2 regions of the Verrucosispora sp. WMMA2044 genome follow, and region 1 is predicted to be linked to the other one. Evidence: riboswitches for the same ligand, from Rfam matches in the RefSeq annotation. Region 1 holds a riboswitch; the other holds the start of a gene.
The links. A riboswitch is a leader RNA that binds a small molecule or an ion and turns the genes downstream of it on or off. The one in region 1 is predicted to bind thiamine pyrophosphate.
Positions count from the first base shown of each region.

Region 1 (7,922 bases):
TCGTCCCGCCCATGTGGCAGCAGGTGTTGCGCTGCGTGGGCACCTCCAGCACGACCCGCTCGCTGGACGGGTTGATCGTGTCACCGGTGACGGTGAACCGGGACAAGTTGTTGCGGGAACCGCCCGCGCTGGGGGCGTAGTAGAGCCAGACCCACCCGTTGCTGGCGAAGTTGGGGTCGAGGCGGATGCCCAGCAGGCCGTCCTCGTTGCCGGCGAAGACGCTCAGCCGCAGCGCGGTGACGGTCTGGCCGGTGTCCGGCTTGATGATCTGCACGCGACCGTCGCGCTCGATGTAGAACACCCGGCCGTCGGGTGCGATGTCCAACTCCATCGGGTTGCTGGTGTTGCTGTCCAGCGTCACCTTCTCGAAGCTGGCGGCCCGGCCGGCGCCGCAGTCGGCGTGCACCACCCCGGCCGCGGTCTGGATGCCACCGAGCAGGTGTTGCCGGAACTCGGCGTTGGTGAAGGACTCCTGGGTGTGCCCGCCACCGGTGTACCAGGACCGGCCACCGTCGAAGTTCTGGCACCAGGCGATCGGGTGGTCCTGCCCCATCGCCCCGCTGCCCGGGCTGTAGCTGCGCTCGTCGAGCGAGGCCAGCACCTGCACCTGACGGGTGCGGGGGTTGGTGCGGAAGTTGTACCACTCGTCGAACCGGGACCACCGCTCCGGCAGGTGCCGGGTCGACTCGTGGGTGGTGTCCTCGACCTTCACCGTGGCCGTCTGGTTGGCCGGGTGGCTGTTGAAGTAGGCACCGACCAGTTGGCCGTACCAGGCCCAGTCGTACTCGGTGTCGGACGCGGCGTGCACGCCGACGTATCCGCCACCGGCGCGGATGTAGCGCTCGAAGGCCGCCTGCTGGCTGCTGTTGAGTACGTCGCCGGTGGTGGACAACCAGATGACCGCCTTGAACCTGGCGAGGTTGGTGTCGGTGAAGGCGGCGCTGTCCTCGGTGGTGGTGACGGTGAACCCGTTCGCCGTGCCGAGTTGCTGGATTGCGGTGATGCCGGCCGGAATCGAGTCGTGCCGGAATCCGGCGGTCTTTGAAAAGACCAGGACGGAGTACGGCTCCGCCGCGGCCACCGGCGCGGCAGCCTGGGCGGCGGCCGGGCCGGCGATCGGGGCCGGTGCGGCGGCCAGGATGAGTACGAAGGCGAGTAGCGCCACGGTCACTGCGGCGAGCGGAGCTCGCCGCCGACTGGGTCGGGGCACGAGGATCTCCTCTGTCCGTGGGACGGTTCGGAGTGGACGGCGGTGGTCACTCCCGTCGGTCCGACCGCCCATACCTGACGAGCGAGGTCTGGGTGCCGACTCAGCCGATCCGATCACTCAATTTGCCGTAGTGAATCTAGTTTCGAGCAAGGTGGAGCCTTGTAACGTTTTGGTAACGGGGTCATTTTCTATTGGTGTGAGTCGCTGTATATCGGGGCCTTCTTCCGGCCGCGGTGCTGCCGCGAGTCCGTTCCGTAGGCCGTGGCGAGTCGGCATGACCGGGTGGCCCGCGCCGCCGCCGGCGGCGCGGGACGGGCTTGGCGGAGCCGGCGAAACGACGTACGGTGACACCCAACGAACCCACGGGAGCCCGGTGTACCGGGCTGAGAGGGGGGCTGTGAGCCCCCGACCGTCGAACCTGATCCGGGTAATGCCGGCGCAGGGAGGAGTGTTGCCGTGCCGTCCCTGGGACGACTGCATCTGATCACCGACACCCGACCCGGGCGGGATCCGCTCGCCGTGCTCCGCGCCGTGCTCCCGGTGGCCCACACCGAGCTGGTGGTGCAGGTCCGGGTCGAGGACACCGCGACCGACCGGCAGGCGTACGAGCTGACCCGACAGGTGCTTGCCCTCTGCGCCCCGTACCAGGTGCCCTGCCTGGTCAACGACCGGCTGCACGTGGCACTGGCGACCGACGCCGCCGGTGGTCACGTCGGCGCCGACGATCTGCCCGTGGCGGCGGCCCGGAAGGTGCTCGGCCCGGCCGCCGTGCTCGGTGCCACCGCCCGGGAACCGGCGAGCGCGCTCGCGGCGGTCACCGCCGGAGCCAGCTATCTGGGCGTGGGCCCGTGCCGCGTCACCGCCACCAAGGACGGGCTGCCGCCGCCGATCGGCGTGACCGGTGTCCGGGCGGTGGTCGAGGCGGTCGACGTGCCGGTGATCGCCATCGGCGGGGTGACGGCGGCGGATGTGCCCGAGTTGCGGGCCACCGGCGCGTACGGGGTGGCGGTGGTCGGTGCGCTCTCCGGAGCCACCGATCCCGCCCGTGCCGCCGCCGAGCTGGTTCGGGCGCTGACGTGTTGACCGGGCGCCCCGCCACCACCGGTCCGGTGCCGCAGCGCCGGCCCGATGTGGCCGTCGTGGGCGGCGGGCCGATCGGGTGGGCGGTCGCCTGGCGGTGCGCGGTGCGCGGGTTGCGGGTGGTCGTGCACGATCCGGCGCCCGGGTCGGGTGCCTCCCACGTGGCCGCCGGGATGCTGGCGCCGGTCGCCGAGGCGTACTTCGGCGAGCGGGAACTGACCGGCCTGCTCACCGAGTCGGCCGGGCGTTGGCCCGGGTTCGCCGCCGAACTGACCGAGGCGACCGGCACCGACATCGGCTACCGCACCGAGGGCACCCTGATGGTCGGGCTGACCGCCGACGACCTCGCCGAGGCACGTCGGCTCTGGGCGTACCAGCAGGGGCTGGGGTTGCCGGTGACCCCGCTGCGCCCGTCCCAGCTACGCGAGCGCGAGCCGGCGCTGGCGCCCCGGGTGCGCGGCGGCGCGCTCGCCGCCACCGACCACCAGGTCGACCCGCGCCGGCTGGTGCCGGCGCTGCGGCTGGCGGCGGAGCGGGCGGGCGCGGTGCTGGTCGCCGAGCCGGTGCGGCGGCTGTCCGACGTCACCGCCGGCGTGACGGTGGTCGCCGCCGGCTGCGGCGTCGCGGCCCTGACCGGCCTGCCGGTCCGTCCGGTGAAGGGACAGGTGCTGCGGTTGCGTGCGCCGGACGGCGGGCCGCCAGGCTTCCGGCACGTGATCCGGGGGTACGCCGACGGCGAGCACGTCTATCTGGTGCCGCGGGACAGCGGCGAGGTGGTCGTCGGCGCGACCGTCGAGGAGCGCTCCGACCTGGACGTCTGCGCCGGAGCGGTGCTGCGGCTGCTGCGGGCCGCCGTCGACCTGCTGCCCGAGATCGCCGAGTACGACCTGGTGGAGACGCTGGCGGGGCTGCGCCCCGGCACGCCGGACAACGCCCCGATCCTGGGGCCGTTGCCGGGGCATCCGGACGTGCTGGTGGCCGCCGGTCACCACCGGCACGGAATCGTGCTCACCCCGGTCACCGCGGACCTGATCACCGAGCTGATCACCGGCGACGGCAGCCCGCACACCCTGCTCGCGCCCTTCCGACCGGACCGGTTCGCCGACGCGTCGGGCGTCGTGGGCGCGGCGAGCACCTTTTCGCATCCGACGGAGGACGACTCGTGGAACTGACGGTGAACGGTGCCGGCCGCAGTCTGCCGGACGGGTTGACGGTGGCCGACCTGGTCCGCGACGTCACCGGCCAGCAGCGCGGCGTGGCGGTGGCGGTCAACGGTGAGGTGGTGCCGCGTACCGGCTGGCCGGCGACGGTGCTGCGCGGCGGTGACCGGGTCGAGGTGCTCAGCGCCGCCCAGGGCGGGTGAGCCGGATGGACGACGAGTCGACCGGCTTCGAGCTGGGCGGGGTGCGGTTCACCTCCCGGCTGATCCTCGGTACCGGCGGGGCGGCCAACCTGCACGTGCTGGAGCAGGCGATCCGGGCGTCCGGCACCGAGCTGGTCACCCTGGCGTTGCGTCGGGTCGAGACGGTGCCCGGCGGTTCCGGCGGTCTGCTGGACCTGCTCGACCGGTGCGGCGTCCGCCTGCTGCCCAACACGGCCGGCTGCTACACGGCGGGCGAGGCGGTGAAGGTGGCCCGGCTGGCCCGGGACGCGTTCGAGACCGACTGGGTCAAGCTGGAGGTGATCGGCGACGAGCGGACGCTGCTGCCCGACGGGGTGGAACTGCTGCGCGCCGCCGAGGAACTGGTCGACGACGGGTTCACCGTGCTGCCGTACACCTCCGACGACCCGGTGCTGGCGCGGCGGCTGGCCGACGTCGGTTGCGCGGCGGTGATGCCGGCCGGTGCGCCGATCGGATCCGGCCTGGGGATCAACAATCCGCACCACATCCGGCTCATCCGGCAGGACGTCAACGTGCCGGTCATCCTGGACGCGGGCATCGGCACCGCCTCCGACGCGGCGTTGGCCATGGAGCTGGGCTGCGACGCGGTGCTGCTGGCCAGCGCGGTGACCCGGGCCGCCGACCCGGTGGCGATGGCCACCGCGATGCGGTACGCGATCGCCGCCGGCCACCTCGCCCACGGCGCCGGCCGCATCCCCCACCGCTTCCACGCCCTCCCCTCCACCCCCGACGAAGGCCGCCCCGACCTGTGACCGCGCGGACTGATCTCGTCGATCTTGGCCGGGGAGCGCCCCGCCAGGGGCCGGTTGGTACCAAGATCCAAGTGCCCTCGGGGGTCGTGCTGCTGACGGATCGGCGGGTGGCGCGGGGAGGGCTCGTCCCGGTGGTGGCGGCGGCCGTGGCCGGGGGAGTGCGGTGGGTGGTGCTGCGGGAGAAGGATCTGCCGCGCGTCGAACGCCTCGTCCTCGCCGCCGAGCTGCGATCGATCCTCACCGAGGCGGGCGGAACCCTTGTCGTCGGCGGCCCCGACCCGCTGCTGGACGGCGATCCGGGCCGCACTCCGATCGCCCTCCACCTGCCGGCGGCCGGCCCCTACCCACCGCCCCCCGCCGACCTGGTCGGCCGCTCCTGTCACGACGTCGCGGAGCTGCGTCGACTCACCACGGAGGACTACGTCACCCTCTCGCCGGTCTTTCCCACCCGGACCAAGCCGGGCTACGGACCGCCCCTGCTTCCCGCAGGGCTGGCCGAGCTGATCCGGCGGAGCCCGGTGCCGGCGCTGGCCCTCGGCGGCATCGAGACCCCCGCCCAGGTACGTGCCTGCGTCCAGGCCGGCGCCTCCGGCGTAGCCGTCCTCGGCACCATCATGCGCGCCCAGGACCCACAACAGACCGCCGCCACCCTCACCGCCGCTTTCCACGACGTCACCGCCCCGACTCCCAAGCCGCCGACCCGGCACGTGCCGGCGGGGAATGGCCACGACGGGGCGGCGGCCGACCGTGCCCACGCAGGGATCAAGCCTGACCACCCGGAGTGGGCACGGTCGGCCGCAGCCCTCAACCGCAACCCCAGAGCAACAACCCCCGACCAGAAGGAACTGCCGTGACCCCCACCACCGTGCTGACCGTCGCCGGTTCCGACTCCGGTGGCGGCGCCGGCATCCAGGCCGACCTGAAGGTCTTCGCCGCGCTCGGCGCGTACGGCACGAGTGTGCTGACGGCGGTCACCGCGCAGAACACCCGGGGCGTGGACGCGGTGCTGCCGCTGCCCCCGCACCTGGTCACCGACCAGCTCGACAGTGTGCTGTCGGACTTCGCGGTGCGGGCGGTCAAGACGGGGATGCTGGGCACCCCGGCCGTGGCGGCCGCCATCGCCGATGCGGCGGCGGCCGGCCGGCTGCCGCAGCTGGTCGTCGACCCGGTCCTGGTGGCCACCAGCGGTCACCGGCTCGGCGTGGTGGAGGCGGTGGAGCGGTTGCTGCCGTACGCCCGGGTGGCCACACCGAACAGCGCGGAGGCCGCCGCGCTCACCGGGACGGCGGTGACCGACGTGGCGGAGATGACCGCGGCGGCGCGGGCCCTGGCTGCCGGTGGACCGGAATGGGTGGTCGTCACCGGCGGCGACGTGGACGCCGGTGCGGAGGCGGTGGACGTGCTGCACGGCCCGGAGGGGACGACGGTGCTGCGTGCCCCGCGTGTGCCGACCCGGCACACCCACGGCACCGGTTGCTCGTTCTCGGCGGCCGTGACGGTGCGGCTGGCGCTGGGCGACCCGGTGCCGGCGGCGGTCGAGGCCGCCAAGGAGTACGTGACCCGGGCGCTGACCGGCGCGCGGGACTGGGAGCTGGGCGCGGGCCGTGGGCCGATGGACCACTTCGGCTGGTCCGCCTGAACAGGGAGGCTGTCATGCAGACACGTCGCAAGGTGTACGTCGAGGGATCACGGCCGGACATCCGGGTGCCGTTCGCGGAGGTGGAGCTGACCGGGGACAACCCACCGGTACGGCTCTACGACACCTCGGGTCCGGGCTCTGATCCGGAGGTCGGACTAGCGCCGTTGCGGGGACCGTGGATCGCCGAGCGGGCCGACGTGGCGCCGGTACGCGGCGGCGGAACCCCACTGGCCGGCTCGGACGGCAAACGGCCCACGCAGCTCGCGTACGCCCGCGCCGGTGTCGTCACGCCGGAGATGGAGTTCGTGGCGATCCGGGAGGGGATGGCGCCGGAGTTCGTCCGGGACGAGATCGCGGCCGGCCGGGCCGTGCTGCCGCTGAACATCAACCATCCGGAATGCGAGCCGGCGATCATCGGCAAGGCGTTCCTGGTCAAGGTCAACGCGAACATCGGCACCTCGGCGGTGACCTCGTCGGTGGCCGAGGAGGTGGAGAAGCTCACCTGGGCCACCCGATGGGGCGCGGACACCGTGATGGACCTGTCCACCGGCAAGCGGATCCACGAGACCCGCGAGGCGATCGTGCGCAACTCCCCGGTGCCGATCGGGACGGTGCCGATCTACCAGGCGCTGGAGAAGGTCGGCGGTGATCCGGTGAAGCTGAGCTGGGAGGTGTTCCGGGACACCGTGATCGAGCAGGCCGAGCAGGGTGTGGACTACATGACGGTGCACGCCGGGGTGCTGCTGCCGTACGTCCCGCTGGCGGTGGACCGGGTCACCGGCATCGTGTCGCGGGGCGGTTCGATCATGGCGGCCTGGTGCCTGGCGCATCACGAGGAGAACTTCCTCTACACCAACTTCCGGGAGCTGTGCGAGATCCTGGCCCGCTACGACGTGACCTTCTCCCTCGGTGACGGTCTGCGGCCCGGCTCGATCGCGGACGCCAACGACGAGGCACAGTTCGCGGAGCTGCGTACCCTCGGCGAGCTGACGAAGGTCGCCTGGGAGTACGACGTGCAGGTGATGATCGAGGGGCCCGGGCACGTGCCGATGCACAAGATCAAGGAAAACGTCGACCTTCAGCAGGAGTGGTGCCACCAGGCGCCGTTCTACACGCTCGGTCCGCTGACCACCGACATCGCGCCCGCGTACGACCACATCACCTCGGCAATCGGAGCCGCGATGATCGGCATGTTCGGCACCGCGATGCTGTGTTACGTCACGCCCAAGGAGCACCTCGGACTGCCCGACCGGGACGACGTGAAGGCCGGGGTGATCGCGTACAAGATCGCGGCGCACGCGGCCGACCTGGCGAAGGGACATCCGGGTGCGCAGGCCTGGGACGACGCGCTGTCGAAGGCGCGGTTCGAGTTCCGCTGGGAGGACCAGTTCAACCTCTCGCTGGACCCGGAGACCGCGCGGTCGTACCACGACGCGACGCTGCCCGCCGAGCCGGCGAAGACGGCGCACTTCTGCTCGATGTGCGGGCCGAAGTTCTGCTCCATGAAGATCACGCAGGACCTGAAGGAGTACGCCGCCCGCGGCATGCAGGACAAGTCCGACGAGTTCGTCGCCTCCGGCGGACGGGTCTACCTGCCGCTGGCCTGACCGGTCGGGATGGGTGAGACCTGAGTGCCTCATGTCCGGGTGACGTGATCACGTCACCTGGACACGAGGCGCCGCACTCCTACCGTCCCCGGCAGTCACCGACGGTGAAGTCCGGACGCGGTGGATGGTGGCCGACGGGTGCGCGGGCGAGGGTCTCAGCGTCGGTGGTGCCGACCCGTCGACCGCAGGGAGCGGCGTGGTCCCTTCTGCGGAGTCGCCTCGTCGTCATCGA
Region 1 covers NZ_CP114913.1:171,237-179,158, forward strand. The annotation lists gene O3597_RS00855 (ThuA domain-containing protein) at 1-1,210, opposite strand, end outside; TPP riboswitch at 1,563-1,672, shown strand; gene thiE (thiamine phosphate synthase) at 1,667-2,293, shown strand; gene thiO (glycine oxidase ThiO) at 2,287-3,462, shown strand; gene thiS (sulfur carrier protein ThiS) at 3,453-3,653, shown strand; gene O3597_RS00875 (thiazole synthase) at 3,659-4,444, shown strand; partial or broken gene O3597_RS00880 (thiamine phosphate synthase) at 4,510-5,109, shown strand; gene thiD (bifunctional hydroxymethylpyrimidine kinase/phosphomethylpyrimidine kinase) at 5,295-6,083, shown strand; gene thiC (phosphomethylpyrimidine synthase ThiC) at 6,098-7,690, shown strand; gene O3597_RS00895 (hypothetical protein) at 7,846-7,922, opposite strand, start outside.

Region 2 (7,922 bases), 600 kb from region 1:
GGGCCGGCACCCTGGCGTTCTGCACAAGTGCGTCGGCCAGGTCGGTCGGGTCGGTGGTGGCGAAGACGATCACGCCGGGCAGTGCCACCGCGAACAGCCGCAGCACCAGACCGAGTGCGGTGACCAGCACCCCCGAGGTCACCACGATCGGCCCCGCGTCGAGCAGTACTTGGCCCGACCGGTCGGCGGCGAAGAGCACGAGCGTGACCAGGATGCCGCCGGCGGCGGCCAGCAGTGGCCAGGCACGTCGGGCCAGCAGCCCGGGGTGCACCCCGAACAGCGGCAGCACCGCCAGCTCCACGGCGATCGCGATGGCCGGGGTGACCGGGTCCAGCGTGGTCATCAGCGGAAACGCGAAGAGCATCGCCGCCGCCAGCTTGGCCACCGGATTGCGCCGGGCCAGCGGCGCGCCCGGCCGGGCGATCGGCTCCAGGGTGATCATCGCGGCACCGGGTCGGCGTCGGGTGGCGTGAGGGTCAGCGTGCGGTCGGCCAGCGCGGCCACGAACTCGGCGTCGTGGGTGACGGCGACCAGGCCGTGGCCGGCGTCGCGCAGGTCGGCGAGGAGTTCCACGAGTTCCCGCCAGGTGCGCCGGTCCTGGCCGAAGGTGGGTTCGTCGCAGATCAGCAGGCGGGGCGCGGTGGCCAGGGCGGTCGCCACACTCAGCCGCCGCGCCTCGCCGCCGGAGAGGGTGTACGGGTTGGCGGCGGCGAGTCGGTCCAGCCGTAACCGATCCAGCAACTGCGCCACCCGGTCGTGGACCGTCGATCCGGGCACCCCGGTCCGCCTCGGCCCCAGGGCCAGTTCGTCGAAGACCGTGCCGGTGACGAACTGGTGCTCGGGATTCTGGAACACCGAGCCGATCCGGCGGGTCAGCGCCGTTGCCCGCCACCGGTGCGGTGCGGTCCGCGCGTCGGCTCCGGCCAGTTCCGCGCTCGCCGTCAGTCGCCCGGTGCCCGGTCGGAGGAGCCCGCCGAGCAGCAGCGCCAGGGTGGACTTCCCGGCACCATTGCGACCGAGCACGGCGAGCGCCTCACCGGCGCGTACGGTCAGGTTGGTGGGGGACAGCCGGGGCGGCTGGCCGAGTCGTTCGGCGGTGAGCAGCACCTCGCCGCCCGGACCGGCGGCCCGGCGCGGTGGGATCGTGCGGCCGGGTACCCAGACCCCCTCGGCGGCGAGGGCGTCGCCGTGCGCGGCGAAGACCGCCTCCGGCGGGCCGTCGGCGCGGATCCCGCCGCCGGGTTCGAGCACCACCACCCGGTCGACCAGGGGCAGCGCCTCGGCGACCCGGTGTTCGACCAGGATCAGGGTGGTGTCGGCGTCCACCGCCCGGGGGAGCGCGGCGCGGACCAGGGCGGCACCGGTCGGGTCGAGGTTGGCGGTGGGTTCGTCCAGCAGCAGCAGACCGGGACGCAGCGCCAGCACACCGGCCAGGGCGAGGCGCTGCTGTTCGCCGCCGGACAGCGCCGCGGTGGGCCGGTCCCGGTGGTACGGGAAGCCGACCCGGCGCAGTGCCTCGTCGACCCGGTGCCAGATCTGTCCGGTCGGCACGCCCCGGTTCTCCAGCCCGAACGCCACGTCGTCACCGCTGCGGGCCATGACCAGCTGGGACTGCGGATCCTGGAAGACGATGCCGACCCCGTCGCGGGCCTCGGAGGCCGGCCGGCCGTCGATCTCGATGGTGCCCTCGTGCTCCCCGGAGTCCTCGGGCAGCAGCCCGGCCAACGCCGCCAGCAACGTGCTCTTACCTGCGCCGGACGCCCCCAGCAGCAGCACCTTCTCCCCGCACTCCACCCGCAGATCCACCCCGCGCACCGCCCAGCCACGCCGTCCGGCATGCCGCCACCCGAACCCCCGCACCCGAACCCCCGCACCCACCCCGCTCTCCCTCCTTCCCCGCTTCTCGTTGATCATGAGGTTGCCGGTTGATCTGGAGATCGAAAATGCCGCTGACCTCATGGTCAACGCGATGGGTCGGGGGTCAGATGAGGGTGCGTTCGCGGGCGGCGGGGAAGCGGTCGAGGACGCCGGTGCGGGTGAGGGCGCGGGTGAGGGCGAGGGCGCCGGCACCGGCGATCACGGTGGCGCTGACGATGGTGAGCGCGGCGTAGGGCAGGCGGTAGGTGGCGATGTCGCGTTCGGCGTTCCAGTAGACGAAGTCGAAGATCGCCGCGCTCAGGCCGGTCAGCGCGCCGGCCAGCAGGGCGGCCGGCAGCCGGTACGAGCGGTACCGGAAGGCGGCGAAGGCCAACTCGGCACCGAGACCCTGCATCAGCCCCTGCAACAGGACGATGGTGCCCCACTGGCTGCCCAGCAGGGCCGAGATGATCGCCGCCAGCAGCTCGCAGTACAGCGAGGCGCCGGGCTTGCGGATGACCAGGCCGCCGAGGACGGCCGGCACCAGCCAGACCCCGTAGATGAGCGTCTGTGCCGGCGGGAAGAAGCTGAAGGCGCCCTCGGTGGCGCTCCACACCACGCCCCAGGCCCAGAAGATGACGCCGAAGGCGACCGCGATGACCGACGCCACCACGATGTCGATGGTGCGCCAGCGGTTGCTGTCAGTTGTCTGCACGATGTTTGCTCCCAGTCCAGATGCGAACCAGGCAAGACGCACGCCCCGCCCGGCGGCGCCGGACGGTGGCGGGCTGGAGGTGGACCGAACTCCCTGCGCTGGCATTACCCAGATCAGGTACGGAGGGTCTGCGGGCGGATCCGCACTCTCAGCGCTGTGCGCTCCCCTGTCGGAGGTGTTGTCTGTCCCGCCGACGCTAACACCACGGAAGATCCACCGGCAATGTGATCCACCCAGGTCACGACGGGTGTTCGCGTTCGGCTGGTCCGGTCGGCCGGGGACGCGGGTGAGGCTGGCCAAATCTGTGACATCCATCGACGTCATCCGCGCCGGACGGTAATCTCAGTCCGCCGATCCGCCACGGCCGAAGGGTGACGGGTGACCACAGACACTGACCGGGCCGTCCCGGGCGAACCGGAGCCCCGATCCTCGGCCGGGGGCGTCGACACCGAAACCCGCCCACCGGAGCCTGCCGGCGACGAGCCGCCCCGGCGCTGGCTCGGCGACCGGATCGGCTCGGTGGAGATCCTGGCGGCGCTGCTGATCATCTTGATCATCTTTCGGGAGCCGATCGCCGCCGCCTTGGACGACCCCCGCATCCAGACCTGGACCACCGTCTTCGTCTCGATCATGGTGCAGGCGGTGCCGTTCCTGGCCTTCGGCGTACTGCTCTCTGCCGTGATCGCGGTCTTCGTACCCCGGTCCTTCTGGGCGAGGGCGTTGCCCCGGCACCCGGCACTGGCGGTGCCGGCGGCCAGCGCGGCCGGGGTGGTGCTGCCGGGCTGCGAGTGCGGCTCGGTGCCGATCGCCGGGTCGTTGATCCGGCGGGGTGTCACGCCGGCCGCCGCGCTGGCGTTCCTGCTCGCCGCCCCGGCGGTCAACCCGATCGTGCTCACCGCCACCGCGGTCGCCTTCCCGAACAATCCCGAGATGGTGCTCGCCCGGGGCGTCGCCAGCCTGATCGTCGCCATGATCATGGGTTGGCTCTGGTTGCGGCTCGGGCGTACCGAATGGATCAGGATGCCGCGTCGTCCGGAACTGGACGACGCGTCCCGGGGCCGGGCCTTCTGGGCCGCGGTCCGTCACGACGTGACGCACGCCGGTGGTTTCCTGGTGCTCGGCGCGATGGCGGCCGCCAGCATCAACGTGCTGGTGCCGGAGCGGTGGTTGCAGACCCTGGCCGACAACGCATGGTTGTCGGTCCTGGCGCTGGCGTTGCTCGCCGTGCTGCTCTCGCTCTGCTCGGAGGCCGACGCCTTCGTCGCGGCCTCGCTGTCCCAGTTCTCGCTCACGTCCCGACTGGTCTTCCTGGTGGTGGGGCCGATGGTCGATCTCAAGCTGATCTCGATGCAGGCCGGTGTGTTCGGTCGACGCTTCGCCTTCCGGTTCGCACCGACCACCTTCGTGGTGGCCCTGCTGGTCGCCGCCGGCGCCGGGGCGGTGCTGCTGTGAACCGGCAGGCGCAGGCGGTGATCCTGCTGCTGCTCGGCGGCGCGGTGATCCGGGCCAGCGTCACCGACCTCTACCTGCGCTACGTCAAGGAAGGGCTGCGCCCCTTCCTGATCGCCGCCGGTCTGCTGCTGGTCGCCGCCGCGATCATGACGCTCTGGTACGAACTGCGCCCCCCGGCCCCCCGCGCGCTGGCCCCGACCGGCGATCCCGGCGGCGCTCCCGCCGGTGGCGACGGTGCCGCTGACGACGGCAGCGTCCCGGTCGGCGGCAGTGTCCCGGCCGGCGGCAGTGTCGACGTCCCGGACGTCGGCCCTGGCGACCCGGCGAACGGACCCGACACCGGGCACGACGGGCACGGGCATGCCCATCACGAGCCTCGGGTCGGTTGGCTGTTGATCCTGCCCGTGCTCGGCCTGCTGCTGGTCGCCCCGCCGGCCCTCGGCTCGTACGCGGCGGGTCAGGCCGGCACCGCGCTGAGCAGCCAGCAGCAGTCGGACTACCCGCCGTTGCCCGAGGGTGACCCGGTGCAGGTCAGCGTCCTGGACTATGCCTCCCGGGCGCTGTTCGACCGGGGCACGTCGATCGGCGACCGGCGGGTGCAGCTCACCGGCTTCATCGCCACCGGCCCCGACGGCCAGCCGATCCTGGCCCGGATGGTGTTGTCCTGCTGCGCCGCCGACGGCCGCCCGGTCAAGCTCGGGTTGACCGGTGACGTACCGGCCGGGCTGCCCGACGACAGCTGGGTGGAGGTGATCGGCCGCTACAGCGACCGGCTCGGCCGGGACCCGGTCAACGACGCCGAGATCCCCTACCTGGAGGTCGAGTCCTGGCGGCAGGTGCCCGCCCCCAAGCGCCCGTACGACTGACCCGCGCGGCCGTGCTCGACGCCCTGCGGCGTCGGCCGTGTGCGGTGGCCGGCGCCGGTCGTCTGGCGCACCCGTCCGGCGCGGTGCAGGGCGCTCGGTAGGCTGCCGGCATGCGTATCGAGGCCCGGGGTCTGCGGTTCGACGTCGCCACCGGCGGTCCGGAGCAGGGCGAACCGGTGCTGCTGCTGCACGGTTTCCCGCAGCACTCGGGCGAGTGGGACGGGGTCCTGCCGACCCTGCACGACGCGGGTCTACGCAGTTACGCGCTCGACCAGCGGGGCTACTCGCCGCAGGCCCGGCCCGCCGAGGTCGAGGCGTACCGGCTGGGGGAACTTGTCGCCGACGCGGTGGCGGTGCTGGACGCCCTCGGGGTGCCCGCCGTGCACGTGGTCGGGCACGACTGGGGTGCGGTCGTCGCGTGGGCGCTGGCGGCCACCCATCCGGACCGGGTGCGCACGCTGACCGCGGTCTCCGTGCCGCATCCGGCCGCCATGGCTTACGCGCTGGCGAACGACCCGCAACAGAAGGCACGCTCGGCGTACATGCTGCTGTTCCGGCAGCCGGGGGTGGCCGAGAAGACGTTGTTGTCGCTCGGTGCGGTCGGGTTGCGCCGGCTGCTGCGCGGCGTCGGCGACGCGGAACGGGTGGCGGCGTACGCCGATCCGATGCGCGAGCCGGGCGCGTTGACCGCCGCCCTGAACTGGTACCGGGCGATGTCGAAGGCGGATCTGGCAGCGACCGGCCCGGTGTCGGTGCCCACCACGTTCGTCTGGAGCGACGGTGACGTGGCCATCGGACGGGTGGCCGCGCAGGCGTGCGCCGCGCACGTGACCGGGGAGTTCCGATTCGTCGAACTGGCCGGGGTCACCCACTGGATCCCGGACGAGGCACCGACGCCGTTGGCCGAGGCGATCCTGGCCCGGGTGCGCCCGGCGGTTTGAGTGGGCGGAGAGCGGGCACGGGGATCCTGAACGGGTTTCGGTTCGCACCCGGTGGGGCATCAGCGTGACCGCCGGCGGCGAGGGCCGGCGGAGCCCCCGGAGGTCCGCAGTGTCAAAGGAAACCGAGAAGCAGCGGTGGCAGCGCAACTTTGCCGACCTGTTGCAGGAATTGCGGGTCGCGCAGACCGGCGTGCAGATTCTGTTCGCCTTCCTGCTGACCCTGCCGTTCAGCGCCGGCTTCGACGACACCACCCAGTTCCAGCGGGACGTCTACATCGTCGCGCTGCTGGCCGCCGCCGGCGCCACCGCGATGATCATCTCTCCGGTGGCCTTCCACCGGGCGCTGTTTCGGCAGGGACGCAAGCCGGAACTGGTGCGCTTCGCCCACCGGATGGCCAGCGGGGGCCTCGCGTTCATGCTGATCGCGATGGTGAGTTCGGTGCTGTTGATCACCGACTTCGTGCTCGCTCGACCGATCGCCTTCGTGCTCAGTGCCGTCGCCGGCCTGTGGTTCCTGACCCTGTGGATGATCCTGCCGTTCGCCCGTCGCAACTGGGGTGAGGACGACATCGACGACGACGACGACCCGAGCGGCCTGAACCAGGGCTGAGCCGGCCACTGCTGCGGATATCCGTGGCTACCATTGGGTAACGAACACGGGTAGCCTGCTGAGCAGGCGGAACAGTCCGACTGTCCGGATCGAGCCCGGGGGTTTGCCGTGGCCATCGCCGAGAATCACCGTCCGTCAGCCACCGACAGCCGTAACGCCGACCCGTCGCCGCCGACCGCGCGCCGGGCGTCCACTCCGGACGCGGCGGGCCAGGTGTCCGAGAAGGAGGCGCGTCAGGTTGCCGAGGCGGCCCGGCAGACCACCTGGGACCGGCCCAGCTTCGGCAAGGAACTCTTCCTGGGGCGGCTGCGGCTCGACCTGATCGATCCGTGGCCGCGACCGGATCCGGACGAACAGGCCCGCGGCGAGGAGTTCCTCGGCCGGCTGCGGGACTACGTCGCCGCCGAGGTGGACGGCGCGGCGATCGAACGCGACGCGCGGATCCCCGACGAGGTGTTCCAGGGGCTGGCCCGGCTGGGTGCCTTCGGTATGAAGATCGGTCGGGAGTACGGCGGGCTGGGCCTGAGCAACCTGCACTACTGCCGGGCGTTGATGCTGGCCGGCTCGGTCAGCCCGGCGATCGGCGCGCTGCTGTCGGCGCACCAGTCGATCGGTGTGCCACAGCCGTTGAAGATGTTCGGCAGCGAGGAGCAGAAGCGTCGCTTCCTGCCCCGGCTGGCCGCCGGCGAGGTCTCCGCGTTCCTGCTCACCGAGCCGGACGTGGGCTCCGACCCGGCCCGCCTGGCGACCACCGCCGAACCGACGCCGGACGGCGCCGGCTACCGGATCAACGGCGTGAAACTGTGGGCCACGAACGGCACCGTGGCCACCCAGCTCGTGGTGATGGCCCGGGTGCCGAAGGCCGAGGGGCGTCGTGGCGGCATCACCGCCTTCGTGGTCGACGGTGACGCCGAGGGCATCACCGTCGAGCGGCGCAACGCCTTCCTCGGCCTGCGCGGACTGGAGAACAGCCTCACCCGCTTCCACGACGTCTTCGTACCGAAGGAGAACGTCATCGGTGGCGAGGGCAAGGGGTTACGGATCGCCCTGAGCACGCTGACCACGGGCCGGTTGTCGCTGCCGGCGATGTGCGTCGGTGCCGGCAAGTGGGCGTTGAACGTGGCCCGGGAGTGGTCGGCGGAGCGGGTCCAGTGGGGCCGGCCGGTGGGTGAGCACGAGGCGGTCGCCCAGAAGCTCTCCTTCATCGCCACGACCACGTACGGCATGGAGACCATGCTCGACCTCTGCTGCCTGCTCGCCGACGACGACCGCAACGACATCCGGATCGAGGCGGCGCTGGTCAAGCTGTACGCCAGCGAGATGGCGTGGCGGATCGCCGACGAGCTGGTCCAGATCCGCGGCGGCCGGGGATACGAGACGGCCGACTCGCTCACCGCCCGGGGCGAACGCCCGGCCGCGGTCGAGCAGATGCTGCGCGACCTGCGGATCAACCGGATCTTCGAAGGCTCCACGGAGATCAT
Region 2 covers NZ_CP114913.1:772,907-780,828, forward strand. The annotation lists gene O3597_RS03630 (energy-coupling factor transporter transmembrane component T) at 1-442, opposite strand, end outside; gene O3597_RS03635 (ABC transporter ATP-binding protein) at 439-1,914, opposite strand; gene O3597_RS03640 (ECF transporter S component) at 1,982-2,572, opposite strand; TPP riboswitch at 2,645-2,750, opposite strand; gene O3597_RS03645 (permease) at 3,083-4,024, shown strand; gene O3597_RS03650 (TIGR03943 family protein) at 4,021-4,890, shown strand; gene O3597_RS03655 (alpha/beta fold hydrolase) at 5,001-5,831, shown strand; gene O3597_RS03660 (DUF6328 family protein) at 5,941-6,441, shown strand; gene O3597_RS03665 (acyl-CoA dehydrogenase family protein) at 6,655-7,922, shown strand, end outside.
Region 2: it holds a riboswitch for thiamine pyrophosphate, as region 1 does, so the genes downstream of both, O3597_RS03640 (ECF transporter S component) here and thiE (thiamine phosphate synthase) in region 1, are expected to answer to the same signal.